DNA from 3 places in the Herbaspirillum sp. 1173 genome. Region 3 is predicted to be linked to each of the others. Evidence: predicted binding sites of a transcription regulator. Region 3 holds the regulator's gene; each other region holds the start of a gene.

Region 1 (9,751 bases), on a different contig from region 3:
CGGCGGAATACCTGGCTTTCACGCTCATGGCGCTGTCGGCCATTCCGCTGGTGGGCTACCTGTATGACGTGAGCCAGTTCATCTATCTCGATTTCCCGCTGCCCATCTCTTTGCTGTCGTCGCTGGTGTTTGCACTGCTGGGCGCGGCCTTGCTGATGGCGCGTCCCTCGCATCCGCTCATGGCGGTGATCCTGCGCATGGCGCCCGGTGGCCAGATGCTGCGCCATCTGCTGCCGCAGACCCTGTTCCTGCTGCTGGCCTTCAGCCTGCTGCTGAACTGGGGCATGACGCATGGCTGGATCCTGCCGGAGCTGGTGCTGCCGACCCTGACGCTGATCAACGGCGTGATCGTGCTCTTCATCTTCTGGGGCTCGGCCAGCCGGCTCGACAGCGAATACGGCGAACGCACGCGCAACGCCCAGAAGCTGGCCGAAACCAGTGCGTTGCTCAATGCCGTCAGTGAAAGTACCAGCGACCCGATCTTCGTCAAGAACCGCCAGGGCCTGATGATCTTCGCCAACCCGGCCACGCTGCACAAGCTGGGCAAGACTTGGGAAGAGACCATGTACCGCTCGAGCCGTGAACTGTTCCTGGTCGAGGAAGAGGCCGACACCGTCGACCGCGATGATCGCCGCGTCATGGCCTCGGGCAAGCCCGAGAAGCTGGAGCAGACGCTCCACCTGCCCGAAGGCGTGGTGACCTTCCAGACTGCCAAGGTGCCGTGGTTCGGCAAGGATGGCAGCGTGCAGGGTGTGATCGGCATCAGCACCGACATCACCGAACGCAAGCAGGCCGAGGATGAATTGCGCGAGCGCGAGAGCCGGCTGGAAAAGACCGTCATCGAGCGTACGGCGCTGCTGCGCGAACTGACCAACCACCTGGAAACGGTGCGCGAGGAAGAAAAGCGTGCCATCGCCCGCGAGTTGCATGACAACATGGGCGCGTCGCTGACGGCCCTGTCGATGCACCTGGAAGGGGTCTACCAGATCCTGCCGCCGGATGAAAAATGGGCCGATCGCAAGACCCGCATGCAAGGCCTGATGAAGTCGCTGGTGGCCACCACCCGGCGCATCCAGACCGAGCTGCGTCCCAATACCCTGGACCTGTTCGGACTGAAGGCCGCGATCTCGGAACAGCTTGATGAATTGCACGAGCGCACCGGCATCGCCTGCCACGCCAGCCTGCCCGATGAAGACGTCGATGTGGGCCACGAGATGGAAATCGCCATCTACCGCATGCTGCAGGAAATGCTCAACAACGTGACCAAGCACGCCAAGGCCAGCAAGGTCGACGTGATTCTCGATGTCGATGAGGATCATGTGGCGCTGACCGTGCGCGACGATGGCGTGGGCATTCCCGAAGAGCGGCGCGACAACCACAAGACCTACGGTCTGCGCGGCCTGCGTGAGCGTGCCACCTTCTTTGGTGGCGAGGTCGATATCCGCTCCACGCCGGGCAAGGGCGCGCTCATCAGCATCAGCCTGCCGATCCGTCCGGAACTTGCTGCCAGCGAGACTTGACGGGCCGGCGCCCGACGGTATTCAAGATTGCGTCACACCCTCTGAAAGCCGCCCCCAGGGCGGCTTTTTGCGTTTTGGTGAGGTTTGTTTGGGGAGCGTTTTTCCTGCACCGTTTTTCGTTTTTTCCTACGCGTGAAAGGACGACTCTCTTATGTTCGCCCGACAGGCTCATCGGTACCATGGATTCATCGTCACTCACCGCCCGTCGGGCCGGCAAGGGTGGCGGAGCCGGCAGCCAGCCCAGTGCGGCACCGGGTAACCATCAGGCAAACAACCCAAAGGAGCCATCATGAACAAGGACCAGATTAAAGGCAGCTTGAAGGAAGTGGCAGGCAAGGTGCAGGAGAAGACCGGTGAGCTGACCGGCAATACCAGCCAGCAGGTCAAGGGTGCTGCCAAGCAGGTCGAAGGCAACGTCCAGAAGACCTATGGCGATGCCAAGGAAGCCGCCAAGGACTAAGTCCTGAATGTCCGTGTTCCGGTGACCTGATCAGGCACCGGCGGCACGGGCCGGCAGGGTGTGAAGGACATCTGAAGCAGGCAGCACAGCGCGTGTAGGAAAACGCCTACACCAATATCGGAAACGGCTGATTTTGTGATGCAGCAATTTCCGCGACCATGTGGTCATGGTGCTGGTAGAGCCGGGAATTGCAAAAGAGTTCACGGTTTGCCGCATGAAATTTTGCTCACCGCCAGAAGGGACCCCTGAAAGGGACGACCATGAAAAAAACAGTCGGTATTTGCATGCTGGCAGCCGCTTCGGCTTTCGCCTCTCACGCTTTCGCAGAAACTCCGCAAGCCGTCGACAGCGCATCGCGCTGGTCGGCTTCCACGATGGACCGTCACATGCCGGTGGATGCAGCGCGTCTGCACAAGCTGGGGCAGAAGAAATTCCGCTACATGGACATGGCCGAGAGCAAGCGCTCCAAGTCCCTCCAGAACGCCGTGCTGCTGTTTGGCGCACGCGCCGATGGCAAGGATCCGGCAGCGCAACGCGAACCGGCCAAGGCTGCGCCCAGCGCACCGGTTTATCGTGATCACGCACAACAGCCCAAGGCACCGCGCGTGATCATGCGTCCGTCGACCTGATCGGCGGCCGTATTCCCCTATTCGACAAAGAGGAAGGAGTCATCATGAAGACCATGCAAAAACTGGCAGTGACCTCGGTAGCCATCTGTGCCTTTGCCGCCCTGACCGGCTGCAGCGGCATGACCCAGCAAGACAAGAACACCGCCATCGGCGCAGGTGCCGGTGCCGTCGGTGGTGCCGTCCTCACCGGTGGCAGCGCCATCGGGACCGTGGGTGGTGCCGCCGTCGGTGGCGTCATCGGCAATCAGGTCGGCAAGTAATTCGCTGGCCGGCTGATCCCGGCCGCCGCTCCTCGCGCTGAGGAGCGGCCCACTACAACGCCGCGACAGGGTGACCTGGCGCGGCGTTGTTGCATTCAGGAGGTGGATGGCGACCGCTTATCTTGCCGCCGACTTGGCGCCGTGCTTGTGCATCGGCTTGCGCTCGCCCTTGATGGGTGTCGCCGCGGGTTCGCCGCCCTGGTAGTCCTTGAAGATGCGCTGTGCCCGCGCAGCATCCTGCGACCTGGCGTCGGCTGCTTGCTTGCGGCAGGCTGCAGCATCCTTCCCGCGTAGGCTGCGGCAGCCCTGCAGCGCCTCGGCATAGGCGGCAGCGGTTTCCTTGTTCAGGTTTTGCAGCCGGCCTTTGGCGCTGTTGTCTTCCTGGTACCAGCGCTGGGGATCGGCCTTGCTGACATCTTCTTCAGCAGCGTGCGCGGCGGCCGCGCAAAGCAGACTCAGGGCCGCCAGGAGAGCGGGCAGGGGAGAAGCGAGGAATTTATTGTTCATCTGATGTCAGCCTCATCACGGTACGGGAGCAGGGAAAGCCGTGCGTGTGAGCTTGCCCCGGCAGTGCGAGGCGGCGTCCACAAGCAAACGGCGCGGACGGTGACAGGCACCGTCCGCGCCGTTTTCCCGTCCGCCACCGGATGGTATCAGGCTTGCGGGAGGGAAGGGAGCGTCTGAAGGCTGGGGCCAGGGCAGCCGGACCGCACAGGCCGGCTGCCGCCCCGCCTTATATCTTGCCGAGCAGCAGCAGGATCAGCAGGATGATGACGATGGTGCCAGCGATACCGCTGGGACCATAGCCCCAGCTGCGGCTGTGCGGCCAAGCGGGGATGACGCCGAGCAGGATCAGGATCAGGACGATGAGCAGGATGGTGCCGAGGGTCATGGATTTCTCCTTTGTTATTGAGTTCGTTCTTGCCCGCCAGGGTGCAAGCGCCGGGTGATTCGTAAAGCTGGGGTCATCTTAGGGTCAGCCGGTCCGCCGCACGATCAGCGCCCATCGCAATGTGCTGTAGGAAAATCCGGCAAGCGTGAGTAGGTGGCCGCGCCCCCGGCTTGGCCAGCGCAGGCCATCGTTGCGACCCTGACAAATCGCTGCCAACTTGGTGCAAGGCACAACCGAAGTGCGGATCCCGCCCGATTTGATCGCGCCGCGCGGTCCTCCTCCTGCCGCTGCGGATCTCATCGTGTTCCCTCGCAACGCAGTTCCCATGCGGCTTTCCGAGGTGCGTCGCGGTTCTGGCACGCTCTTTGCTGAAGCTGATGCACAAGCGCAGCAATGCGCAAGCAACGTGAAGGTGTGGCCAATGGCGGTCGCGCCGTCCAGGACAAAGGCGTCTTCCGGTATGGGTCATCCATGTCGGAACACGCCTTTTTTTGTTTGGGCTTTCTTCAAATCGCAACGCAAGGGGAATGGTGCTATGGAATCCAAAGGTCAGGCAGGCAAGACAGGCGCGCTCGGCAGCGGCATGCAGGATGCACAGGACAGCGCGCTCAAGGCAGCGGACAGGGTGGACGGCAAGCGCCGCTCCCTTCTGCAGGGCGGTGCACTGGCCGCCGGCAGCGGCATGCTGGGCATGCTCCCGGGCGGTGCGTGGGCGGCCGGCTCGGACAAGCCGGAAAAGGAAGAAGTCAAGATCGGCTTCATCCCCCTGACCGATTGCGCCTCGGTGGTGATGGCCTCGGTGCTGGGTTTCGACAAGAAGTACGGCATCAAGATCGTCCCCAGCAAGGAAGCCTCCTGGGCCGGCGTGCGCGACAAGCTCACCAACGGCGAACTGGATGCGGCCCACGTGCTGTATGGCCTGATCTATGGCGTGCAACTGGGCATCGGCGGCCAGAAGAAGGACATGGCGGTGCTGATGGGCCTGAACCATAACGGCCAGGCCATCACCTTGTCCAAAAAGCTGGCTGACAAGGGGGCAGTCGATGGCGCATCGCTCTACAAGCTGATGCAGACCGACAAGCGCGAATACACCTTCGCACAGACCTTCCCGACCGGCACCCACGCGATGTGGCTGTATTACTGGCTGGCCGCCAACGGCATCAATCCGATGAAGGATGCCAAGGTGATTACGGTCCCGCCGCCGCAGATGGTGGCCAACATGCGGGTGGGCAACATGGATGGCTTCTGCGTGGGCGAGCCCTGGGGCCATCGCGCCATCGTCGATGGCGTGGGCATCACCGCCATCACCACCCAGGACATCTGGAAGGACCATCCCGAGAAGGTGCTGGGCACTTCGCTGGAGTTCGTGCAGAAGTACCCCAACACCTGTCGCGCCATGATGGCCGCCATCCTGGAGGCCAGCAAGTGGATCGATGCCTCGCTGGCCAACAAGAACAAGATGGCCGAGGTGATCGCCGACAAATCCTATGTGAACACCAGCAAGGACGTGATCGACCAGCGCATCCTCGGGCGCTACCAGAACGGCCTGGGCAAGACCTGGGACGATCCCAACTACATGAAGTTTTACGACGAAGGCCAGGTCAACTTCCCCTTCCTCTCCGATGGCATGTGGTTCATGACCCAGCACCGCCGCTGGGGCCTGTTGAAGAGTGATCCGGATTACCTGGCCGTGGCCAAGTCGGTCAACCAGATCGATCTCTACAAGGACGCTGCCGCGATGACCAAGACACCGCTGCCCAAGGACGTCATGCGCAGTTCCAAACTGATGGACGGTACGGTGTGGGACGGCAAGAATCCGGCGGCCTACGCGCAGGCGTTCAAGATCAAGGTGTAAGCGGGTGCGGCCTGCGCCGTGTCCATCAAGGTGAAGTGCTTAGAGCAAGGGGAAGATGATGAGTGCAGTCGCAGAAAGCATCATGGGTGAGAACGCCAAGCCCGCCGGCAACGGCCACGCCGGCGTGTCTGCTGCCGGCGAGCCGGTGCGTGCAGCCGCCGCCAACGAAGCGCAGGTGGCACCCGCCGCCAGCCCTGCCGGCAGCGTGAAAGCGCGCAGCCTGCGCAAGAAGATCATCGCGGGCGGACTCTTCATGCGCGTGGTGCCGCCCCTGCTGGGGGTGGCGCTGCTGGTGCTGGTCTGGCAGATCATCGCCTTGAAGACCGCCAGCTTCCCCACGCCATGGGTGACCCTGAAGGAAGCGGGCGTGATGTTTTCCGATCCCTTCTACCGCAACAGTCCCAATGACCAGGGCATAGGCTGGAACGTGCTGGCTTCGCTGCAGCGGGTCGGCATGGGCTTCGGACTGGCGGCGCTGGTGGGCATTCCGCTGGGCTTTGCGATTGGCCGCGTGGAATTCCTCTCGCGCATGTTCGGCCCCATCATCAGCCTGCTGCGTCCGGTCTCGCCGCTGGCCTGGCTGCCCATTGGCCTGCTGGTGTTCAAGTCGGCCAATCCGGCGGCGATCTGGTCGATCTTCATCTGCTCGATCTGGCCGATGATCATCAACACGGCCGTCGGTGTGCAGCGCGTGCCGCAGGATTACATGAACGTGGCGCGCGTGCTCAATCTCTCCGAATGGAAGGTGCTGACCAAGATCCTGTTCCCTTCGGTGTTGCCCTACATGCTGACCGGCGTGCGCCTTTCCATCGGTACTGCGTGGCTGGTGATCGTGGCCGCCGAGATGCTGACCGGCGGCGTCGGCATCGGCTTCTGGGTCTGGGATGAATGGAACAACCTGAACGTGCCGCACATCATCATCGCCATCGTCGTCATCGGGGTGGTCGGGCTGGTGCTGGAACAATTGCTGGTGGCGTTGGCCAAGGCGTTCACCTACGAGCAGGTCAACAACTGAGGAGGGCAGGATCATGGACAACATCAACGGCAAGTTCATCGATATCCACGGTGTGGAGATGGTGTTCCACACCAGGAAGGGCGTCTTCCATGCACTGCGCGAGATCAACCTGACGGTGGCCAAGGGCGAGTTCGTCTCCTTGATCGGCCACTCCGGCTGCGGCAAGTCGACCTTGCTGAACCTGATTGCGGGCCTGCTCAAGCCCAGTGATGGCGTACTGCTGTGTGCCAATCGCGAGATCGGTGGTCCGGCCCCGGAGCGTGCAGTGGTGTTCCAGAACCACTCGCTGCTGCCGTGGCTGACCTGCTATGAAAACATCTATCTCGGTGTGGAGCGGGTGTTCGGTGCCAGCGAAAATCGCACCCAGTTGCGTGACCGCACGCGCGCCGCGCTGGCCTTGGTCGGCCTGACGGCGGCCGAGAGCAAGCGGCCCAATGAGATCTCCGGCGGCATGAAGCAGCGTGTCGGCATTGCCCGCGCGCTGGCGATGGAGCCCAAGGTCCTGCTGATGGATGAACCCTTCGGCGCACTCGATGCACTGACCCGTGCGCACCTGCAGGATGAGTTGTTGAAGATCGTCGCCAAGACCGAATCGACGGTGGTGATGGTGACCCACGATGTGGATGAGGCGGTGCTGCTGTCGGACCGCATCGTGATGATGACCAATGGTCCCGCTGCCACCATTGGCGAGATCGTGGAAGTGAAGCTGCCGCGTCCGCGCGACCGTGTCTCGCTGGCGCAGGATGCGCAGTATGGTGCCTATCGCACGGCGGTGCTGGAGTTCCTGTATCGCAAGCAGGCGCATCCGGCGCGGGAAGCGGCGTAAGCCCGCGTCAGACCCTTCTGCCGGCCACCTGTCCAATGCAATTGAAGGAGATGTCCATGAGCAGCCTGGCTGTCATCGAGGAGGCCCCTGTTGAGGGCGCTGAGGAGTCCGCACTCGTTCCGCTCTCGGGCGAAGTGTTTGGTGCCCTGATCAATCTCTCTGGCCGCCGCCGCTTCACGTCGCAGCGCTTGGTGTTGTACGCGGTGCTCGCAGCACAGGGCCAGCAGGGGGCTTGTGCCACTGCGCGCGAGGCATTGGGACTGTTCCGCAGCGCCCATGCGGCCTTGCTCAAGCGCTCCGGGGACTTGCCCGGCGTATTCTGCCCGGAGCTGGAAGAGGTGTATTTCGGACGCAGCCGGGGCGATGCGCGCATCACCAGTTTTGCCGAACTGGCGCAACGTGCGCTCAATGCCATCGAGGACAAGCTCAAGACCGGTCCGGCCCTGCTGGAACAGCTGGTGCAGGAAACCACGCCGCTGCTGGCCGTGTTGAACGAGATCACGGCGGTCTACGAAGCGCAGTCGAAGAAGCATGCGCGCCTCATGCGCGAGCAGTTGCGCGGCATCATGACCGACATCGAAACCATTGCACGCGAAGCCAAGATGGTGGCCTTCAATGCCCGCATCGTGGCAGCGCGATCAGGACAGGCTGGCAGGGAATTCTCGGTGGTGGCTGGTGTGCTTTCCAACATCACCGGTGAAATCGATGAACTGGTCAAGGAAGCGCTGAGTGGCGCGGCGGCCTGAATGCGCCTTCCTGGTACCATTCATCTGCGTTTAATGCTCTTTTCCAGAGCATTGAATTTTGCTTAATGCTGCTTATCGGCTCTTCAGCGCCGCCCACGCCACCAGCAGCCACGCTGCGAGAAAGGCCACACCGCCAAACGGCGTGATGGCACCGAGGATGCGGGTGCCGGTCAGGGCCAGCAGGTAGAGGCTGCCGCTGAAGATGACGATGCCCGCCAGCATCAGCCGGCCGGCCCAGTGCAGCGCGGCACCGGCCATGCGCGGCATCAGCAGCGCCACGGCGATCATGCCCAGCGCGTGCATGACCTGGTAGGTCACGGCGGTATGCCAGATCGCCAGCATCTCTTCGGAAATCATTTTCTTCAAACCGTGCGCGCCGAAGGCGCCACAGCCCACGGCCACGAACATGTTCAGCGCGCCAGCGGCGATCAGGGTGCGTTCTTTCATCGGTCTTGCTTTCAGTCGGGAAGATTCAGGGTTTCCAGTTCCGTCTCCGGCAGGCCATCTTTGCCCGCCGTCTCGACGGCATCCGGATAACAAGCGCGATGCTGTTCCTTGCCGCTGCTGCGTTCACGCACCACCAGTCCGGAGGAATCCTTGGGGAGGTTCTGCCCCTTGAAACCGGTGCGAATCATCCGGTCGTAGTAAAAATAATCGTAGCTGTCGGTACTGAAACGGACATGCGATTCGTAACCACCCGAATACATGGTGTAGCTGCGAAAGAATCGTCCTTCCGCAGGCTGGGGCGTATCGGGAAATTGCATTTCGATCTTGCTTGCAGTCCCGAAGCGGTATTGCAAGCGACTGCGCTTGTCGGGATAGTCCGCCGAGGCGCATAGTGACGCCGTTTTCTTGCGCGCGGTCTGGCAGCTGTAAATGATTTTCTCTCCCGGTTTGCAGAGGCTCTGGGGCAGGGGCGCTGCCAGCGCAGGAAACGACGGCAATCCAAGTAACAGGACGAGTATGCGTATTTTCATTTTGATTCAATAAGTCGGACGTACGCCTTTGCCCAGCCGATATTCATGCCGCAACACGAACTGCGATGTGGCGATCAGCCCCGACAATCCCAGTATCAGTTGCGTCAGCGTATCCGGCGGCAGCACCCAGACGCTGCCTGCGGGGGCCGGCACGTTGGCGGCAGCGCTGATGACCGGGGCCGCCCATGAGGCTTCCTCGCTCACGTCCAGCAGGATCTGGCCTTCGGGCGTGGTGTGCAGATGGATCTCGCCGCCCAGCTCCAGCGTGAAGCAGATGCCCTGGCCGGCGTTGACGGTGTTCATCTTGTGACGGAATACCACAGCCTGCAGCTCGCGGTTGTAGGTGTCGATCCAGGTCTCCACCTCCTGCACGTTCTGCAGCACGATCCATGCGCGCGGTGCGGGGATGGTGTCGGCACCGGCAACGGCGTCATCGGGGAAGATCGGTTCGGGGGCTTGCTCGGACATGGTCAATGCAGGACCGCGCCACGCGCGGCCCGTGGTGGCTACGGGGAAGGCAGCAGTATATAGGATCGCCGTGACTGGAGGCGCCAGCCGTCGACTTGCAAAA
Region 2 (9,751 bases), on a different contig from region 3:
ATTGTCCGGCGAGATGCCGTGCTGCTCGCAGAAGGCGCGCGCATCGTCCATGCCCAGCTTGGAGTGGTCGCCGCCCCGGCCCTTGGCGATGTCGTGGAACAGCGCCGCGATGTACAGCACCCAGGGCTGGCCGAAGTTGGCCATGAGCTGGCTGCAGAAGGGATATTCATGCGCATGTTCGCTCATCGTGAAGCGGCGTACGTTGCGCACCACCATCAGGATGTGCTGGTCCACCGTGTAGACATGGAACAGGTCATGCTGCATCTGGCCGACGATCTGGCGGAAGTTCGGCAGGTAGCGTCCCAGCACGCTGGTGCTGTTCATCCCGCGCAGGGCGTGGGTGATGCCGCGCTTGCTCTGGATGATCTGCATGAACAGGCGATGATTCTCCGGATTGGCGCGGAAGGCATTGTCGATCTTGAAGCGCGCATGCCATAGCGCACGCAGGGTGCGCGCCGACATGTCCTTCAGTTCCGGATGCTCGGAAAGCACCAGGAAGACTTCCAGCATGGCCGAAGGCGTCTCTTCGAAGACCCTGTCATGGGCGATGTCGACGAAGCCGTTGACCTCGTTGAAGCGCTCGTTGAGCGGGCGCGGAACCGCCTGCTGCGGGAACAGATGGGCTTCGATGTTCTGCAGCAGGATGGTGTTGAGCTGCGTGACCGCCTTGGCTGCCCAGTAATAGCGCTGCATCAGGTATTCGCTGGCGCGGCGGGTATCGGTGGTCTTGAAGCCGAAGGTCTCGGCGAGCTGGGTCTGGATGTCGAAGACCAGCCGGTCTTCGCGGCGGTCGGTCAGGATGTGCAGGCGGATGCGAATGTCCTTGAAGGCGCGTTCCTTCTGGCGCAGCTGGCGCGCCTCGGTGGAGGTCAGCATGCCGTGTTCGGCCAGCTCGCCCCAGGAGTTGCCCAGGCCCGCCGCCTTGGCCACCCACAGGATCACCTGCAGGTCGCGCAGGCCGCCGGGGCTTTCCTTGCAGTTGGGTTCGAGGCTGTAGGGCGTATCTTCATATTTGATGTGGCGCTGGCGCATTTCCAGGGTCTTGGCCTGGAAGAAGGCCAGCGGCTCCAGCGCCGCATGGTAGCGCTCCTGCAATTTCTTGAAGAGGGCGCGGTTGCCGGTCACCAGGCGGGCTTCCAGGAGGCTGGTCTGCACCGTGATGTCGGCAGCCGATTCATCCAGGCATTCGTCGATGGTGCGGATGCTGTGGCCGATTTCCAGGCCGATGTCCCAGAACAGCTGCACCAGGGATTCCAGCTTTTCCTTCTTGGCGGCATCCGGGGCCTGGTCCAGCAGGATCAGCACATCCACATCCGAATGCGGGAACAGCTCGCCCCGGCCATAGCCGCCCACGGCCACCAGGGCGGCATTGCCGGACATGCCCAGTTCTTCCCAGGCAGTGGTGAGGGCTTCGTCCACGTTGCGGCGCAACTGGGCCAGCAACTGCTCGGTCTTGTGGTTGGACTGGAACACCTCGATGGCTTGCTGGCGCGCGGCCTTGAGCTGTTTCTTGAGCGTGATGGCGAGTGTGGGCATCGTGGTCGGCAATTAAGGCAAGCAGGGCGGCGGGGCGGCGCCTATATGAACAAAGCCGCATCCCCATGCGGCTTTGCGCTCGAAGCAGGTTTCGTGCCGGAAACTGTGTGCAGGGTGGAGGGGCACATGGTTCCAGCCGCCAGGGTCACGCCGGGGTGGCGACCTGGTTCTGGATGAAGGCCGGCGGTGCCGGCATGCCGGGCGACACCGTCAGCACTTCGAAGCCGGTCTCGGTGACCAGCACGGTGTGTTCCCATTGGGCTGACAGGCTGCGGTCCTTGGTCTTGATGGTCCAGCCGTCGCCCATTTCGCGGATCTCGCGGCGGCCGGCGTTGATCATCGGTTCCACGGTGAAGATCATGCCGGCTTCCAGCTTCTCCAGCGTACCGGGGCGGCCGTAGTGCAGGACTTGCGGTTCTTCATGGAAGACCTTGCCGATGCCGTGGCCGCAGAACTCGCGCACCACGCTGTAGCCGGCCTTTTCGGCGTGCTGCTGGATGACGTGGCCGATGTCGCCCAAATGTGCGCCCGGCTTGATCTTGGAGATGCCCAGCCACATGCATTCATAGGTGATCTCGGTCAGGCGGCGTGCCAGGATGGACGGCTCGCCCAGGAAGAACATGCGGCTGGTGTCGCCGTGGTAGCCATTCTTGATGATGGTGACGTCGATGTTGAGCACGTCGCCGTTCTTCATCACCTTGTCGCCGGGGATGCCGTGGCAGATCACGTCATTCAGGGAGGTGCAGATGGCCTTGGGGTAGGGCGTGTAGCCCGGCGGGCAGTAGTTCAGCGGGGCCGGGATGCTGCCTTGCACGTTGGTCATGTACTCGTGGCAGAGGCGGTCGATCTCGCCGGTGGTCACGCCCGGCTTCACGAAGGGGGTGATGTAGTCCAGTACCTCGGCGGCCAGGCGGCCGGCCACGCGCATGCCTTCGATGTCTTCGGCGGTCTTGATGGTGATGTTGCCCATGATGAATCGCAATTCGCTAGAAAATCGTCAAGACGGGATTATAGACGACGGGGGTGCTTTCTGTTTTGCCGGCTCCGGCCGACAAGCCGGGGACGGCGTTTGGCTGCGTTCCTTATCTTCATGTGCTACTTGAACAAAAGTGATGGGTCGAGTAGAATGCCGGGCTGATCTGAAAACCACAGGTCAGTTGTCGAATGCGGTGTGCGGAATGATTCTTCATGTCTGTTTGGCAATAAGTGTCGTAAATTATTTTTTGAAACGCGAATCCGTTCGCTAAAAGGGTGTCCGGCTGCATGAGCCGGATGACCGAGCGGATTCCAGACCTAACCCTGGAGAAATTCATGTCCGTTACCATGCGCGAAATGCTGGAAGCCGGTGTCCACTTCGGTCACCAAACCCGCTTCTGGAACCCCAAGATGGCCCCCTTCATTTTCGGTCATCGCAACAAGATTCACATCGTCAACCTGGAAAAGACCCTGGGCATGTACCAGGAAGCCGTCAAGTACGTGCGCCAGCTGTCGGCCAACCGTGGCACCATCCTGTTCGTTGGTACCAAGCGTCAAGCCCGCGACATCCTGTCCGCTGAAGCGCAACGCGCTGGCGTGCCCTACGTTGACCAGCGCTGGCTGGGCGGCATGCTGACCAACTTCAAGACCATCAAGACCTCGATCAAGCGCCTGAAGGACATGGAAGCTGCCATCGAAGACGGTTCGGTCGAGAAGCTGTCGAAGAAGGAAGCCCTGCTGTTCACCCGTGAACAGGAAAAGCTGCAAAAGGCCATCGGCGGCATCAAGGACATGGGCGGCATTCCTGACGCCATCTTCGTCATCGACGTCGGCTACCACAAGGGCGCCATCACCGAAGCCGCCAAGCTGGGCATTCCGGTCATCGGCGTGGTCGATACCAACCACTCGCCCGAAGGCGTCACCTACGTGATCCCGGGTAACGACGACTCCGCCAAGGCGATCGCTCTGTACGCTCGCGGCATGGCTGACGCCGTGCTGGAAGGCCGCGCCAACGCCGTCAACGACGTCGTCGAAGCAGTCAAGGGCGATGAATTCGTCGAGGTCGAGCAGGCTTGATTCTGCTCTTCCGGTAGTACGGTAGTCCAAAAAGGGGTGACAGCGGGTAGTGACGCAGTGGCCCCTTTTTTTTGATTCAATTTTCGAGTTTCAGGCATGCCGCAAGCGCGGGATGCCTCCAAGTCAGGAGAAAAGTATGGCGGCAATTACCGCAGCAATGGTGGGCGATCTGCGTGCGAAGACCGACGCGCCGATGATGGAATGCAAGAAGGCGCTGACCGAAGCCGATGGCGACATGGCCAAGGCCGAAGAGATTCTGCGCGTCAAGCTGGGCAGCAAGGCTTCCAAGGCCTCTTCCCGCATCACCGCAGAAGGCGTGATCTCGGCCTACATCGCTGGCAACGTCGGCGCGCTGGTCGAAGTGAACTGTGAAACCGACTTCGTGACCAAGAACGACGAGTTCATCGGTCTGGTCGAAGCTGCTGCCAAGCTGGTGGTCGAACAGAATCCGGCTGACGTGGCTGCCCTGGGCGCCTGCAAGCTGGCCGACGGCAAGACCCTGGAAGAACTGCGCACCGAACTGATCGGCCGCATCGGCGAGAACATGTCGTTCCGTCGCTTCCAGCGCTTCGAAACCGCCGGCAAGCTGGCTGCCTACCTGCACGGCACCCGCATCGGCGTGATCGTCGAGTTCGACGGCGCTGAAGAGCAAGTCGGCAAGGACGTGGCCATGCACATCGCTGCCATGAAGCCGGTCGCCCTGTCGGCCGAGCAAGTGCCGGCCGACCTGATCGAGAAGGAACGCTCGGTCGCCGCCCTGAAGGCTGCCGAATCCGGCAAGCCGGCTGACATCGTCGCCAAGATGGTGGACGGTTCGGTGCAGAAGTACCTGAAGGAAGTGTCGCTGTTCAACCAGGCTTTCGTGAAGAACGACAAGCAAAGCGTCGAACAGATGCTGAAGGCGGCCAATACCACCGTCAAGTCGTTCGCCATGTACGTGGTCGGCGAAGGCATCGAGAAGAAGCAAGACGACTTCGCTGCCGAAGTGGCAGCGCAAGTGGCTGCAGCGAAACAAGCTCAGTAAGCGTCGCAGGAAAAACGGGCCGAGAGGCCCGTTTTTTTAAGCCGGATTCCGGGAACTTTCGGAGTCGCCCGCGTCTACAGTCAGGGTCGTCCGTCGGATGAATGATGACGCGCAGGGCAGGCCGCCTGGCAACGGCAATATGGGTAGCAAAAGCAATACTGGCAGCACACGGCAAGACAGAATAGGGCGCAGCAGTACATCCCCTCATGCGTTCGGACCTGCCCCTGATGACGAAAAAGCGCCATTTCGTCGGGTGACAGCGAGTGCCGGCGCGTCAATACGTAATTCAACCTCGGACAGAACACGGAGCCCTGCAATGACAACACCAGCCTACAAGCGCGTACTCCTCAAACTCTCCGGCGAAGCACTGATGGGCGACGACGCCTACGGTATCAATCGCGCGACCATCGAACGCATGGTCGCGGATGTAGCAGAAATCAGCAAACTGGGCGTGGAACTGGCCATCGTGATCGGTGGCGGCAACATCTTCCGCGGCGTCGCGCCGGGCGCCCAGGGCATGGATCGTGCAACCGCCGACTACATGGGCATGCTGGCCACCGTCATGAACTCGCTGGCCCTGGCTGATGCCATGCGCCAGGCCGGCCTGACGGCCCGCGTGATGTCGGCCATCGGCATCGAGCAGGTAGTCGAGCCCTATGTGCGCCCCAAGGCGCTGCAATACCTCGAAGAAGGCAAGATCGTGGTGTTCGCCGCCGGTACCGGCAACCCCTTCTTCACCACCGATACCGCCGCCGCCCTGCGTGGCTCGGAAATCGGTGCCCAGATCGTGCTGAAGGCCACCAAGGTGGATGGTGTCTACACCGCCGACCCCAAGAAGGATCCGGCCGCCACCCGCTACCAGTCGATCTCCTTCGATGAAGCCATCGCCAAGCACCTGCAGGTGATGGATGCCACCGCCTTTGCGCTGTGCCGCGACCAGAAGCTGCCGATCAAGGTGTTTTCCATCGTCAAGCCGGGCGCGCTCAAGAGCGTGGTCATGGGTGACGATGAAGGCACCCTGGTCCACGTCTGATTGATATTGCAGTGCAGAAACCGGCCGCAGGCCGGGATTCCCGTTTACAATGCCCGTCTTTCAGGCATTTGCCATCAAGACAAGCCAAGTTATTGCACCAAAGTTAGGAGAGCAGCATGAGTGTCGCTGACGTCAAGAAAAATACCGAGCAGAAGATGGCCAAGTCCATCGAAACCCTGAAGGCCAACCTGGCCAAGGTCCGTACCGGCCGCGCCCACACCGGCCTGCTGGACCAGGTCATGGTTGAATACTATGGTTCGCCGACAGGCCTGTCGCAAGTCGCCAACCTGACCCTGATCGATGCGCGCACCATCGGTGTGCAGCCGTTCGAGAAGAAGATGGCCGCCGTCATCGAGAAGGCCATCCGTGAAGCCGACCTGGGCCTGAACCCGGCCACCCACGGCGACCTGATCCGTGTGCCGATGCCTGCGCTGACCGAAGAGCGCCGCAAGGAAATGGTCAAGCTGGTCAAGAGTGAAGCCGAAGATGCCAAGATCGCCGTGCGCAACATCCGCCGCGAAGGCAATGAAGGCCTGAAGAAGCTGGTCAAGGACAAGATCGCCTCGGAAGATGAAGAGCGCCGCGGCCAGGACGAGATCCAGAAGCTGACCGACAAGTTCGTGGCTGACATCGACAAGATGGTCACCGACAAGGAAAAGGAAGTGATGACGGTGTAAGCCGTCCTGCAGGTCTCACGCGCGGCTGCCATGGCGGCCGCGCTGCACGAACAAGTCCAAGACAGCAAAAGTGCAGGCGGGAAGTGAGAGCGGCAATGGGGGGAGGGGGCTGGCCGGTTTGTCAAAGCGGCGCGTGCCCGTTACCATGTTGCGCTTCACCATCCGGCGCACGGAAAAGTAATAAATCATTTACATGAAGCATCAAAGCTCAACTCTGGCGGTTCCGGAGACTTCCGCGGTTCCGCGCCATGTTGCCATCATCATGGACGGCAACGGTCGTTGGGCGACCAAACGTTTCCTGCCGCGTGTGGCGGGGCATGCCAAGGGCGTGGATGCAGTGCGCTCCATTGTCGAGGCCTGCGCCGAGCGCGGTATCGAATTCCTTACCCTGTTTGCCTTCAGTTCCGAAAACTGGCGTCGCCCTGCCGACGAAGTGTCGGTGCTGATGCGTCTGTTCATGACGGTGCTGGAGCGTGAAGTCGGCAAGATGGCCAACAATGGCATCCGCCTGCGCATCGTCGGCGACATGAGTCGCTTCGATCCGAAATTGCAGGAGATGGCGGCCAAGGCCGAGGCACAGACCGCCGGCAACAGTCGCCTGACGCTGACCGTCTGCGCCAACTATGGCGGGCGTTGGGATGTCATGCAGGCCGTTTCCAAAATGGTCAAGGACAAGCCGGGCGCGACCGACTACACCGAAGAAGAACTGGCCCCGTATCTGGCCATGGCGTATGCCCCCGAGCCCGATCTGTTCATCCGTACCGGCGGTGAACAGCGCATCTCCAATTTCCTGTTGTGGCAGCTGGCGTACAGCGAGCTGTACTTCACCGAAACCTTTTGGCCCGATTTCGACGACAAGGCGCTGGATCAGGCGATCGGCTCCTACCAACAACGCGAGCGCCGCTTCGGGCGCACCAGTGCCCAGGTACTGGACCAGAAAAAGGCTTCCTGATGCTCAAGACGCGTGTCATCACGGCGTTGATCCTGCTGGCAATCCTGTTGCCCATCCTGTATTTCGGTTATTTCCCGGCCTTTGCCATGGCGGTGCTGGTGTTCTTCGCCGCCGGTTCGTGGGAATGCTTCCGTCTCTTCAAGAGCCCGCGTCCCACCTTGTGGGCTGCCGTGTGGACGTTGGTCTTCAGCGTCATCCTGTTCTTCTCCGGCTTGCCCAGCGTGCGCGCCCTGTATGTGCTCTGCGTGCTGTTGTGGGCCTTGCGCTTCGTGCCCGCGCTTGGCCTGGGCCTGCCTCGGATCGAAGCTTTCGGCAATCGGCTGCTCAACGGCACCTACATGCTGTCCATCCTCGGCTGCTTCGTTGCCATCGTGGACCTGTTCCAGCATTCGCCGCTGTATCTGCTGTCGGTGATGGCCGTGGTGTGGGTGGCTGACATTGGTGCCTATTTCTCTGGCAAGGGCTTCGGACGCCACAAGCTGGCTCCCACCATTTCCCCGGGCAAGTCCTGGGAGGGTGCCATCGGCGGCTGGCTGGCGGTGCTGGTGATTTCGGCGGCAGTGGCCATGTCCATGAGTGGTGGCGAGACCTTCCAGTATCACCTGTTCAATCGCTGGGGCTGGGGCGGCTTTGTCGGCGTGCTCAGCCTCATGGTGGTGGCCAGCGTGGTCGGTGACCTGTTCGAGTCGCAACTGAAGCGCCGCGCCGGCATGAAGGACAGCAGCAACCTGCTGCCCGGCCACGGCGGCGTGCTCGACCGCATCGATGCGCTCATCCCGGTGCTGCCGCTGGCAGCGCTGGTCGATCTCTGGCTGGCGGCTGCCTGAGCCGCCGCTTTCCTTCTGGAAATTTCATGCAGTCCATCAGCATTCTCGGTGCCACCGGTTCCATCGGCGTGTCCACGCTGGACGTGGTGGCCCGTCATCCCGACCGCTATCGCGTCTTTGCGCTGAGCGCCCATTCCCGTGTTGCCGAACTGGCCGAGCAATGCCAGCGCTTCAGTCCGCAAGTGGCCGTGGTCGGTTCCGCCGAAGCGGCCGCGCAGTTGCAAACCTTGTTGCGCGCAGCCGGGCTGTCCACCGAAGTGGCCTACGGTCCGCAAGCCTTGTGCGACATCGCGTCGGCCGACGGCTGCGACATGGTCATGGCGGCCATCGTCGGTGCCGCAGGACTGGCCTCCACGCTGGCCGCCGCACGTGCCGGCAAGAAGATCCTGCTGGCCAACAAGGAAGCCTTGGTGATCTCCGGCCAGCTGCTGATGGATGCGGTGCAGGCACATGGTGCCAGCCTGCTGCCCATCGATAGCGAACACAATGCCATCTTCCAGTGCCTGCCCGCCGGCTACACCCGTTCGATGACGGCGCATGGTGTCGAGAAAATCCTCCTGACGGCCTCTGGCGGTCCGTTCCTCCATCGGGATGTGAATACGCTGGATCAAGTCACCGTGGAAGAAGCCGTGGCCCATCCCAAGTGGGTGATGGGGCGCAAGATCTCGGTGGATTCCGCCACCATGATGAACAAGGGCCTGGAAGTGATCGAAGCGCACTGGCTCTTCGGCGCGCCGGCGGACAAGATCGAGGTGGTGATCCACCCGCAGAGCGTGATTCATTCCATGGTCTCGTATGCCGATGGCTCTGTGCTGGCGCAGTTGGGCAACCCCGACATGCGCACGCCCATTGCCAATGCGCTGGCCTATCCGGAGCGTATCGCCTCGGGCGTGGCAGCGCTGGATCTGGCGCAGATCGCGCAATTGTCCTTCTTGCCGCCTGACTATCAGCGCTTCCCCTGCCTGAAACTGGCGTATGATGCGCTGCGGGCCGGCGGTACGCTGGCGGCGATCCTCAACGCCGCCAACGAAGTCGCCGTGCAAGCCTTCCTCGATGGTCGCATCGGCTTCGGGAAGATCGCCCCCCTGATCCAAGAGGTCATGTCCGCCATCCCCAACCGGCAAGCCGATGACATCACGGCGCTGCTGGAGCAGGACCGGCAGGCGCGTGACCACGCCGAGGCCCTGATTTCACGATGAACCTGCTGCATACCCTGATCGCTTTCTTCGTTGCCCTGGGCACCCTGGTGGTAGTCCACGAGCTGGGGCATTACCTGGTGGCGCGCTGGTGCGGTGTGAAGGTATTGCGCTTCTCGGTCGGCATGGGCCGGGTGATCTGGTCGCGCCGCTTCGGCCGCGACCAGACCGAATGGGCGTTGTCGGTGCTGCCCTTGGGCGGCTATGTGAAGATGCTGGACGCGCGCGAACAGCCGCTGGAAGACATTCCGGAAGCCGATCTCAAGCGCGAATTCACGCGCCAATCCGTCTGGCGTCGCATCGCCATCGTGGCGGCCGGGCCGATCGCCAATTTCCTGCTGGCCATTCTCCTCTTTGCTGGTCTCTACATGCACGGCGTGCCGGAGCCGGTGCCCGTGCTGCGTGCAGCGACCGCGCAGTCGGCCGCCTACCAGGCCGGCTTGCGCGCCGGTGA
Region 3 (9,751 bases):
CGATGACGTGCGCCAGGTGAAGACCTTTACCGGCAACGTGGTCATGACCCGCGGCACGCTGATCATCAAGGCCGGCCGCGTGGTATTGACGACCGACCAGTACGGTTATGAAAATGCGGTGCTGTATGCGGCCCCTGGCGCGCTGGCCAACTTCCGCCAGAAGCGTGACGGCGGTCCCAACCTGTGGATCGAAGGCCAGGCCGAGCGCATCGAGTATTCGGAGCAGACCGAAATCTCCAAGCTGTTCCAGCGCGCGCACATCCAGCGCATGGACGGCGATCGCATCACCGATGAAGTCAACGGCGAATTCATCTCCTATGACAGCCGCGCCGAATTCTATTCCGTGAACAACACCGCCACCGGCGAGAGCAAGCCGGGCGCAGGCCGCATCACTGCGGTGATCCAGCCCAAGAATCCGCCGCCGGCAGGCAGCACCGCGCCGGCCCAGCCTGCGGGCAAGAACAACGCTGCGCAGCCTGCAACGCGTCGCGACAGCGGAAAGGACCAGTGACAATGGTAGCCAGCTCGCTGGTCGTTCGCGGCCTGAAGAAAAGTTATGGCGCGCGCCAGGTGGTGCGCGATGTCTCGATGGAATTGCGCAGCGGCGAGGTGGTCGGCCTGCTCGGCCCGAATGGTGCCGGCAAGACCACTTCGTTCTACATGATCGTGGGGCTGGTGCCCTCCGATGGTGGCGAGATCGACCTCGATGGCGCGTCCATTTCGCGCATGCCGATCCACAAGCGTGCCACCATGGGCTTGTCCTACCTGCCGCAGGAAGCCTCGGTATTCCGCAAGCTGACGGTGGAAGACAATATCCGCGCCGTGCTGGAACTGCGCCAGGAAGAGGGCAAGCCGCTCTCGCGCGATGAAATCGAAGGCCGCCTCAACAACCTGCTGCACGAACTGCAGATCGAGAAGCTGCGCGAAAGCCAGGCGCTGTCGCTCTCGGGCGGTGAACGCCGGCGCGTCGAGATCGCCCGCGCACTGGCCACCGATCCGCGCTTCGTGCTGCTGGATGAACCGTTCGCCGGTATCGACCCGATTGCCGTGATCGAGATCCAGCGCATCGTGCGCTTCCTGAAGGAACGCGGCATCGGCGTGCTGATCACCGACCACAACGTGCGCGAAACGCTGGGCATCTGTGATCGCGCCTACATCATCAACCAGGGCACGGTGCTGGCCAGCGGCAATCCGGAAGAGATCATCGCCAACGAGTCGGTGCGCCGCGTGTATCTGGGCGAGCATTTCCGCATGTAAGCGGTGCAGTCGGCTTGCCCGATACGCTTGAAGAAATACAGAGTGCACATCACGTAATACGCAACAAGCAATACGCAATACGCAACGACCGGCAGAGCAACCAGCGGGCCACGCCGCTTTCAGAAAGACAGATGAAACAGTCGCTCCAGTTACGTACCTCGCAGCACCTCGCATTGACGCCGCAACTGCAGCAGTCGATCAGACTGTTGCAACTGTCGACGCTGGAACTGCACCAGGAACTGGAACAGATCCTCTCCGATAATCCCCTGCTGGAACGCCTCGACGACGCGCTCGACAATTCGGTACGTCTGCTGGCCGATGGCGCGGTCTCCAGTTCGCCCTCCAGCGGCGTTGCCGAAACCAGTCACGAAGGCAGCGGCGAAGCGGCCCCGGCCGCCAGCGATGGCGATTCCAGCTTCGACTACCAGGACAACGCGCCGGAAGCCGGTGTCACGGGGGATGCCGACTGGAGCTTCGACGACGTCGCGCGCAGCGGCAAGTCGCCAGACGATGATGATGCCCGCCCGCAACTCGAAGCGCACGAACTGACCCTGCGCGAACACCTGCTGGAACAGATCCGCGTGACCGCACGCACCCTGCGTGATCGTGCGCTGCTGGAACTGCTCACCGATGCGCTGGACGAGAGCGGCTATCTGGAAGAGCCGCTCGAAGACATCCTCGCACGCCTGCCCGAAGAGCTGGGCATCGACATGGAAGAGCTGTCGATTTCGCTCAAGCTGCTGCAGAGCCTGGACCCGGCGGGTGTCGGTGCGCGCAGTGCCGGCGAATGCCTGGCCCTGCAGATCCGCCGCCTGCCCAAGATTCCCTTCGTGACGCGCAAGCTGGCCTTGAGGATCGTGGAGGATTACCTGCCGCTGTTTGCACAACGCGATTTCAACAAGATCAAGAAGGCACTGGATTGCGATGACGAAGACCTGCGCGAAGCGCAGGCGGTGATCCGCCAGTGCCGTCCGCATCCGGGTGCGGAATTCGCGCGTGATGCCTCGGACTATGTGGTGCCGGACGTGATTGTCAAGCAGACAAAGAACGGCTGGCAGGTCATGCTCAACCATGAGGTCATGCCCAAGCTGCGCGTCAATGCGATGTATGCCAGTGCATTGAAGCAAGCCAAGGGAGAAGGTTCGCTGTCGTCGCAGTTGCAGGAAGCCAAGTGGCTCATCAAGAACATGCGGCAACGTTTCGATACAATTTTGCGCGTCGCGCAGGCTATTGTGGAACGTCAAAGAAACTTCTTTTCACATGGGGCAGTGGCCATGCGCCCCCTTGTGCTGCGTGAAATTGCTGATACACTGGGTCTACACGAGAGCACCATCTCTCGCGTGACGACTCAGAAATACATGCTCACTCCGCATGGAATGTTTGAGTTGAAATACTTCTTCGGTAGCCATGTCGCGACTGAAACCGGAGGTGAAGCATCCTCCACCGCGATACGGGCGCTGATCAAACAGTTGATAGGAGCCGAGAACCCGCAGACCCCATTATCCGATAGCAAGATTGCGGATATGCTGGCAGAACAAGGCATGGTGGTCGCGCGACGCACAGTCGCCAAATACCGCGAAGTGTTGAAGATTCCGCCGGTCAATCTCCGCAAGTCCCTCTGAGTTTTTCCTCAGTTTTTCTGCAGTACCGTTGCTGTGTTCAGGCAAGCATCCGACTGATGCCCGCGCCATCCGACACGAAGACCGTGCCCGTGGTACAGCTGCAGCAGGATCGATTGCACGAACCTCCAGTGACTTCACGATAGGAGTCTTGTATGAATCTGACCATCAGTGGACACCACCTCGAACTGACCCCCGCCATCCGGGAATACGTGCAAAGCAAGCTCTCGCGTATCAAGCGCCATTTCGACAACGTGATCGACGTCAGCGTGATCCTGAGCGTAGATAAACTCACAGAAAAGGAAAAGCGCCAAAAAGCGGAAATCAACGTCCACATCAAGGGGAAGGATCTACATGCGGAAAGCATCGCACACGACCTCTACGCTGCCATTGACACGCTGATCGACAAGCTCGATCGCCAGGTCATCAAGCACAAGGACAAGTTGCAGGAGCATCACTCCATGGCCAAGCGCCTGCCGGACGAAACGCCGGAGGATGCGGTGGCCGGAGCGGCATAAGCCAGGACACCCTCGGCAAGCCACCTCGCAGCCGCAAGGCTGCTGAGAAAGCCAGCCGAATTTCATGAGGAAGGGGCGCGCAAGCGCCCTTTTTCATTTGCGGCCGCCGAACTGGCCAAGCCTGTGGAAAAGATATAAATCATTGCGTAAAGCAACTTTTCCACCGCCGCTGCTGACGATGATGCAAGGGACGGCTTGAATGTCTTCACGGCACCCTCATCTTCAACACAAGAATTTGCATACGATATAAATTATTTCCTCGATGCAATTTTTTGCCCGTTCAGACAGGCCACCAGCATGCAGGCGATTTCAACGCGCCCGCCGGCTTTTCCCTATAATGTCGGGCAATCCCATTTTTAAAGGCACAGCCATGAGCGACGTCCAATCCTGGATCAAAGAAACCGTGACCCAAAACCCCGTGGTGCTGTTCATGAAGGGCACTGCACAGTTCCCCCAATGCGGCTTTTCCGGCAAGGCCATCCAGCTGCTGAAGGCCAGCGGTGCCGAGAACATCGTCACCGTCAACGTGCTGGAAAGCCCGGACGTGCGCCAGGGCATCAAGGAATACTCGAACTGGCCGACCATTCCCCAGCTGTACGTGAAGGGCGAATTCGTCGGCGGCTCCGACATCATGACCGAGATGTACGAGTCCGGCGAACTGCAGACCCTGATCAAGGGCTGAGTTTTACTTGCCTGACTGACTCATGAGCAGTTCTTCCAGCCAGCCGCGCCAGCGCCTGATCGTTGCGATCACCGGTGCCACCGGTGCCATCTATGGCGTGCGGCTGCTGGAGCATCTGCGCAAGCATGGCCAGGTGGAAACGCACCTGATGGTGTCCGAAGCTGGCGTGCTCAATCTGCATCAGGAACTGGACATGCGGCGCAAGGATGTGGAAGCGCTGGCCGATGTGGTGCACAACGTGCGCGATGTCGGCGCCTGCATCGCCAGCGGCTCGTTCGCCTCCACCGGCATGGTGGTGGCGCCCTGTTCGATGAAGACCCTGGCCGCCGTAGCGCATGGACTGTCCGACAACCTCATCACCCGCGCTGCGGATGTGGTCCTGAAAGAACGCCGCCGGCTGGTGCTGATGGTGCGCGAGACTCCGTTCAATCTGGCCCATCTGCGCAACATGACATCCGTCACCGAAATGGGCGGCGTGATCTTCCCGCCCCTGCCCGGCTTCTACCAGCGCCCTGCTTCCATGGAAGAGATGGTGGACCACACGCTGGGACGCGTGCTGGACATGTTCGGGATTTCCATGCAGTTGACGCCGGAGTGGAAGGGCATGAAGGGCGGGACTGAGTGATGCGTTAACCCTTATCACGTTCGGGCAAAGAAAATTGGCCGCAGCTCATCACTGCGGCCATTTCTTCATCTGGCGAATATAAACCGGCTCACCCCCGCCCGATATACGGCATCTTGGTCGCCATCACCGTCATGAACTGCACATTGGCCTCCAGCGGCAGGCTGTCCATGTAGAGGATGGCACGGGCCACGTGTTCGGCATCCATGGTCGGCTCGACCTTGGTCGAGCCATCAGCCTGGAGCGTGCCCTTCTTCATGAGTGTAGTCATGTCGGTGGAGGCATTGCCGATATCGATCTGCCCGCAGGCGATGTCATAGGCGCGGCCATCGAGCGAGGTGGCCTTGGTCAGCCCGGTGATGGCGTGCTTGGTGGCGGTATAGGAGGCCGAGAACGGGCGCGGTGCATGCGCCGAGATCGAGCCGTTGTTGATGATGCGCCCGCCGCGCGGCGACTGATCCTTCATGATGCGGAAGGCTTCTTGCGTGCAGAGGAAAACGCCGGTCAGGTTGATGTCCACCGCCGCCTTCCACTGCTCCACGCTCAGTTCTTCCAGCGACACCGGCGGCGCAAAGATGCCGGCATTGTTGAAGAGCAGGTCCAGCCGTCCGAAACGCTCGCGGGTCCTGGCGAAGAGCTGCTTCACCGAGGCCGGATCGGTCACGTCGGCCGCCACCACCAGCGCGTTGGCACCATGTTCGCCGGCCAGCTTGACGGTCTCTTCCAGCGCATCCTGGCGGCGTCCGGCCAGGGCGACGCCATAGCCTTCGCGCAGCAGCGCGAGCGTGATCTGCCGGCCGATGCCGGAACCTGCGCCGGTCACCAGCGCGATACGTTTGGGTGCAGCCATCGTGTGTACTCCTCACTCACTGTAGGTCATGGACGATGCGCATCACGGGGCCATAAAAAAACCGCCCGTGATGCACGGGCGGTTTCACTATAGCAAACACGGCGGCGGGCCAGATGAGAGATTTTCAATCCGGCTGGCCACCGTTCATCTATCGCTCCACTTCATACCGAGGACGACAAGGGCTTGTTCATATCGATACCCAATGTACGCGCTGCTTCTTCAAGCCGCGCACGTTCATCGACCCATACTTCACACAAGGCCGTATAGGCAATCCAGCGCGCATCGATCTCGAAGAAGTCCCGCAAATTCACCCGCGTATCACTGCGGCCAAACCCGTCCGTCCCCAGCGTCACATAGGGTGCCGGCACGAAGGCGCGAATGCTCTCGGGCAAGGTACGGATGTAATCGCTGACCGCAATCACGGGCGCCACACTGCCCTGCAATTGCGCTGTGACATAGGGCTGGCCATCGCTGCCCGACAAGCGCTGTGCGCGTTGTGCCGCCACGCCATCCCGCGCCAGTTCGGTATAGCTGGTCACGCTCCACACCTCGGCCTCGATCTGCCAGTGCTGCTGCAGCAGCGCAGCCGCCGTCACGGCTTCCTTGAGGATGGGGCCGGAACCCAGCAGCCGCACTGGCGCCCCGGGCTTGCGGCCGAGACAGTACATGCCGCGCAGGATGCCCTCCTGCACGCCGTCCGGAAGACTGGGCTGGGCCTCGTTCTCGTTGGTGACGGTGATGTAGTAGAAGACGTCATCGCCGCGTTCCATCATGCGCCGCATACCCTCATCCAGGATCACCGCCAGCTCATAGGCATAGGCCGGATCATAGGACACACAGTTGGGAATCGATGCGGCCGTCACCAGACTGTTGCCGTCCTGGTGCTGCAGTCCTTCGCCGCCCAAGGTCGTGCGGCCGGAGGTGGCACCGATCAGGAAGCCGCGCGCACGCTGGTCCGCCGCCGCCCAGATCAGGTCGCCGATGCGCTGGAAACCGAACATCGAGTAGTAGATGTAGAACGGCAACATCGGCGTGCCATGCACCGAATACGCGGTGGCCGCTGCCGTCCACGAGGAAATCGCTCCCGCCTCGGTGATGCCCTCTTCCAGAATCTGGCCATCCTTGGCCTCGCGATAGTAGAGGATGGAACCGATATCCTCCGGCTCATACAACTGCCCCTGCGAAGAATAGATGCCGACCTGGCGGAACAGGTTGGCCATGCCGAAGGTGCGCGCCTCATCGGCCACGATGGGCACCACATACTGGCCGAAGTCCTTGTCCTTCAACAGGTTGCCGAGCTGGCGTACCAGCGCCATGGTGGACGACATTTCCTTGCCGTCGGCTTCCAGCGCGAACCTGCTGTGCGCCTCCAGCGGCGGCACGGTACGCCGTGCATCGCCCGCATGGCGGCGCGGCAGGTAGCCGCCCAGTGCGGCACGGCGTGCATGCAGGTGCTTCATCTCCGGGCTGTCATCAGCCGGCTTGTAGAAAGCCAGCTCACGGCATTGCTCATCGCTCAGCGGCAGCTTGAATCGGTCACGGAATTGCAGCAGGCTTTCCTCATCGAGCTTCTTCTGCTGGTGCGTGGTCATCTTGCCCTCGCCCGCCGCGCCCATGCCGTACCCCTTCTTGGTCTGCGCCAGGATCACCGTGGGCTGGCCGCGATGGCTGGCCGCTGCCTGGTAGGCCGAGAAGATCTTCTTCATGTCGTGGCCGCCACGGCGCAGGCGATTGATTTCCTCATCGGTGAGGGTGGCACCGATGGCACGCGTGCCCGGTGTCTGGCCGAAGAAATGCTGGCGATTGAACGCACCGTCATTGGCGGCGAAGGTCTGCAATTGCCCATCCACCGTGCGGTTCAGGGCATCGACCAGTTCGCCGTCCTTGTCACGCGCAAACAGGCCATCCCAGTCCGAGCCCCACAGCAGCTTGATGACGTTCCAGCCGGCACCGGCAAACAGCGTTTCCAGTTCATCGACGATGTGGCCATTGCCGCGCACCGGACCATCGAGCCGCTGCAGGTTGCAGTTGACCACGAAGATCAGATTGTCCAGCTTCTCGCGCGAGGCCAGCGAGAGTGCGGCCAGTGACTCGGGCTCATCCATCTCGCCATCGCCGAACACGCCCCACACCTTGCGCCCCTGATCCTGCAGCAGGCCGCGATGCTCCATGTAGCGCAGGAAGCGCGCCTGGTAGATGGCATTGATGGGACCGATGCCCATGGAGCCGGTCGGGAACTGCCAGAAATGCGGCATCAGCCAGGGATGCGGATAGGACGACAGTCCCTGCCGTCCCACGCGCTTGGCCTCGATCTCGCGGCGATAGTAGGCCAGGTCTTCTTCGCTCAATGCACCTTCAAGAAACGCGCGCGCGTAGATACCCGGCGCGGAGTGCGGCTGGAAGTAGACCACGTCACCGGCAAACTGCGCATCGCGCGCACGGAAGAAATGATTGAAGCCGACCTCGAACAAGTCCGCCGCCGAGGCAAAGCTGGCGATGTGCCCGCCCAGCTCACCGTAGGCGCGATTGGCGCGTACCACCATGGCCAGCGCATTCCAGCGCATGATGCTGGCGATGCGTTCCTCGATGGCCTGCGCGTCCGACCCGCCGGGAAAAGGCGGCTCCTGTTCAGGCCGGATGGTGTTGACGTAGGGCGTATTGCGCGCATCGCGCCAGTTCACGCCCCATTGCTGGGCCGCCGCCGACAGCCGCGAGAGCAGAAAGCGCGCGCGTTCCGGGCCGGCTTCGGCCAGCACGCTCTGCAGCGCTTGCAGCCACTCTTGGGTTTCCTGGGCATCGAGGTCGATATCCTTGGGGATATCGCTGTCACTGGGGCGGGACATGTCCACTTCCTGTTCTCCTGTCTGGGCGCGCCGGGCCGCTCGCCTGCAGTCAGCACAAAACATGCCGGCACTGCAATCGCTGCTATGCAAAGAGACAAAAAGCCGGTAAAACACAGGCCGCGCCATCCGTCTCCCCGCGCCCGACGCCTTTTCGGTCTTGTTGTCGTTGAGGGCTAGCTGTGTGATGGAACCACCGGCTTACGATACGCCGGATGCCCCGGCATGAGTCACTTAAAATTGCAAGTTGCCGTACAATATTCAGCATCCAGTGCTGCGAAACTGAAACTGACAGAATTAAATTTCGATAATGGAACTCGATACCACCGATTTGCGCATCCTGAACATCCTGCAGGAGAACAGTTCGATCAGCAATCTGGAGCTGGCCAGCCGCATCAACCTCTCGCCCTCGCCGACTCTGGCCCGGGTGAAGCGCCTGGAAACCGAAGGCATCATCTCGCGCTATGTGGCGCTGGCCGATCCGCACCTGCTGGGCCTGAAGGTGAACGTGTTCGTCAAGGTGATCCTGGAGCGCCAGGGTGCCGAAGCACTGGCCCAGTTCGAAACGGCCGTGAGTGCCTTCGATGAAGTCATGGAAGTCTACCTGATGACCGGAGACGAGGATTATCTGCTGCGCATCGTGGTGCCGGACCTGCTGACGCTGGAGCACTTCATCGTCGACCACCTGACCAAGATCCCCGGCATCAAGAACATCCGCTCCAGCTTTGCGCTCAAGCAGATCAAGTACAAGACCGCCCTGCCCACGCCCAAGATCAAGACGCGGCGCTGAGCTGAGCTGAGCGCGAAATCGCGCCTGCGCTGCCATGGCGGAAAAAAGGGCCTTGCGGCCCTTTGTTTGTTTTTACGCCAAGCTGCAGCACGCAGTTCAGTGTGAGCGCCCGCCTTGCGGAGAGCCATCTTCCTGGCGCCGCTGCGGATGCCCGGGCAGACCGGCCAGCGCATCGCGCATCACGTCTGCGGACAACGGTGCCGCGGCCTCGCTGACATCACACCAGCGCTCCACCATCTCCACCACACACTGCGCATAGTGTTCGCCATCGACCGGCTTGGGCAGGTATTCGGTCGCGCCGGCGGCCAGCGCCTCGCGCTCGCCCTCGGTCTCGTAGGAAGGGAAGACCACCACCGGCGCTTCAGCCAGATGCTTGCTGGCGCGCAACTCGCGCAGCAGCTGCAGGCCCTCGCCGCATTCCATGTCGGACTCCAGCAGGATCAGGCTGGGTGCAATGTCATCGCCCTGGCGGCGTCCCTGCAGCAGGCAGCGACGCGCCGTGGCCAGGTCAGGACACGCACGGAAGGCGCAATGCAAGCCGGCACGCCACAAGGCGAAGCGCGCCAGTTCAGC

The links. Region 3 encodes sigma-54, which starts transcription at its own class of promoters, with help from an activator protein. Its sites were predicted from a motif close to TGGCANGNAANCTGCTTT; they were not measured.
Region 1: a site for sigma-54 is predicted at 4,116-4,133, ahead of J2X56_RS14625 (CmpA/NrtA family ABC transporter substrate-binding protein). Genes of this name have one in related genera too.
Region 2: a site for sigma-54 is predicted at 1,618-1,635, ahead of J2X56_RS01605 ([protein-PII] uridylyltransferase). Genes of this name have one in related genera too.

The regions. Positions count from the first base shown of each region.
Region 1 is NZ_JAVDSP010000003.1:627,169-636,919, reverse strand. It holds gene J2X56_RS14655 (PAS domain-containing protein) at 1-1,520, shown strand, start outside; gene J2X56_RS14650 (CsbD family protein) at 1,810-1,980, shown strand; gene J2X56_RS14645 (hypothetical protein) at 2,241-2,609, shown strand; gene J2X56_RS14640 (glycine zipper 2TM domain-containing protein) at 2,654-2,869, shown strand; gene J2X56_RS14635 (hypothetical protein) at 2,987-3,376, opposite strand; gene J2X56_RS14630 (DUF3309 family protein) at 3,603-3,761, opposite strand; gene J2X56_RS14625 (CmpA/NrtA family ABC transporter substrate-binding protein) at 4,345-5,616, shown strand; gene ntrB (nitrate ABC transporter permease) at 5,675-6,631, shown strand; gene J2X56_RS14615 (ABC transporter ATP-binding protein) at 6,645-7,457, shown strand; gene J2X56_RS14610 (methyl-accepting chemotaxis protein) at 7,514-8,203, shown strand; gene J2X56_RS14605 (DUF423 domain-containing protein) at 8,276-8,650, opposite strand; gene J2X56_RS14600 (hypothetical protein) at 8,662-9,180, opposite strand; gene J2X56_RS14595 (hypothetical protein) at 9,187-9,648, opposite strand.
Region 2 is NZ_JAVDSP010000001.1:341,832-351,582, forward strand. It holds gene J2X56_RS01605 ([protein-PII] uridylyltransferase) at 1-1,536, opposite strand, end outside; gene map (type I methionyl aminopeptidase) at 1,682-2,506, opposite strand; gene rpsB (30S ribosomal protein S2) at 2,848-3,588, shown strand; gene tsf (translation elongation factor Ts) at 3,725-4,612, shown strand; gene pyrH (UMP kinase) at 4,929-5,645, shown strand; gene frr (ribosome recycling factor) at 5,762-6,322, shown strand; gene uppS (polyprenyl diphosphate synthase) at 6,516-7,274, shown strand; gene J2X56_RS01640 (phosphatidate cytidylyltransferase) at 7,274-8,101, shown strand; gene ispC (1-deoxy-D-xylulose-5-phosphate reductoisomerase) at 8,128-9,300, shown strand; gene rseP (RIP metalloprotease RseP) at 9,297-9,751, shown strand, end outside.
Region 3 is NZ_JAVDSP010000010.1:108,439-118,189, forward strand. It holds gene lptA (lipopolysaccharide transport periplasmic protein LptA) at 1-511, shown strand, start outside; gene lptB (LPS export ABC transporter ATP-binding protein) at 514-1,257, shown strand; gene J2X56_RS23610 (RNA polymerase factor sigma-54) at 1,389-2,879, shown strand; gene hpf (ribosome hibernation-promoting factor, HPF/YfiA family) at 3,032-3,394, shown strand; gene J2X56_RS23620 (hypothetical protein) at 3,457-3,603, opposite strand; gene grxD (Grx4 family monothiol glutaredoxin) at 3,765-4,076, shown strand; gene J2X56_RS23630 (UbiX family flavin prenyltransferase) at 4,099-4,701, shown strand; gene J2X56_RS23635 (SDR family oxidoreductase) at 4,790-5,548, opposite strand; gene mdeB (alpha-ketoglutarate dehydrogenase) at 5,710-8,391, opposite strand; gene J2X56_RS23645 (Lrp/AsnC family transcriptional regulator) at 8,699-9,178, shown strand; gene J2X56_RS23650 (response regulator) at 9,275-9,751, opposite strand, start outside.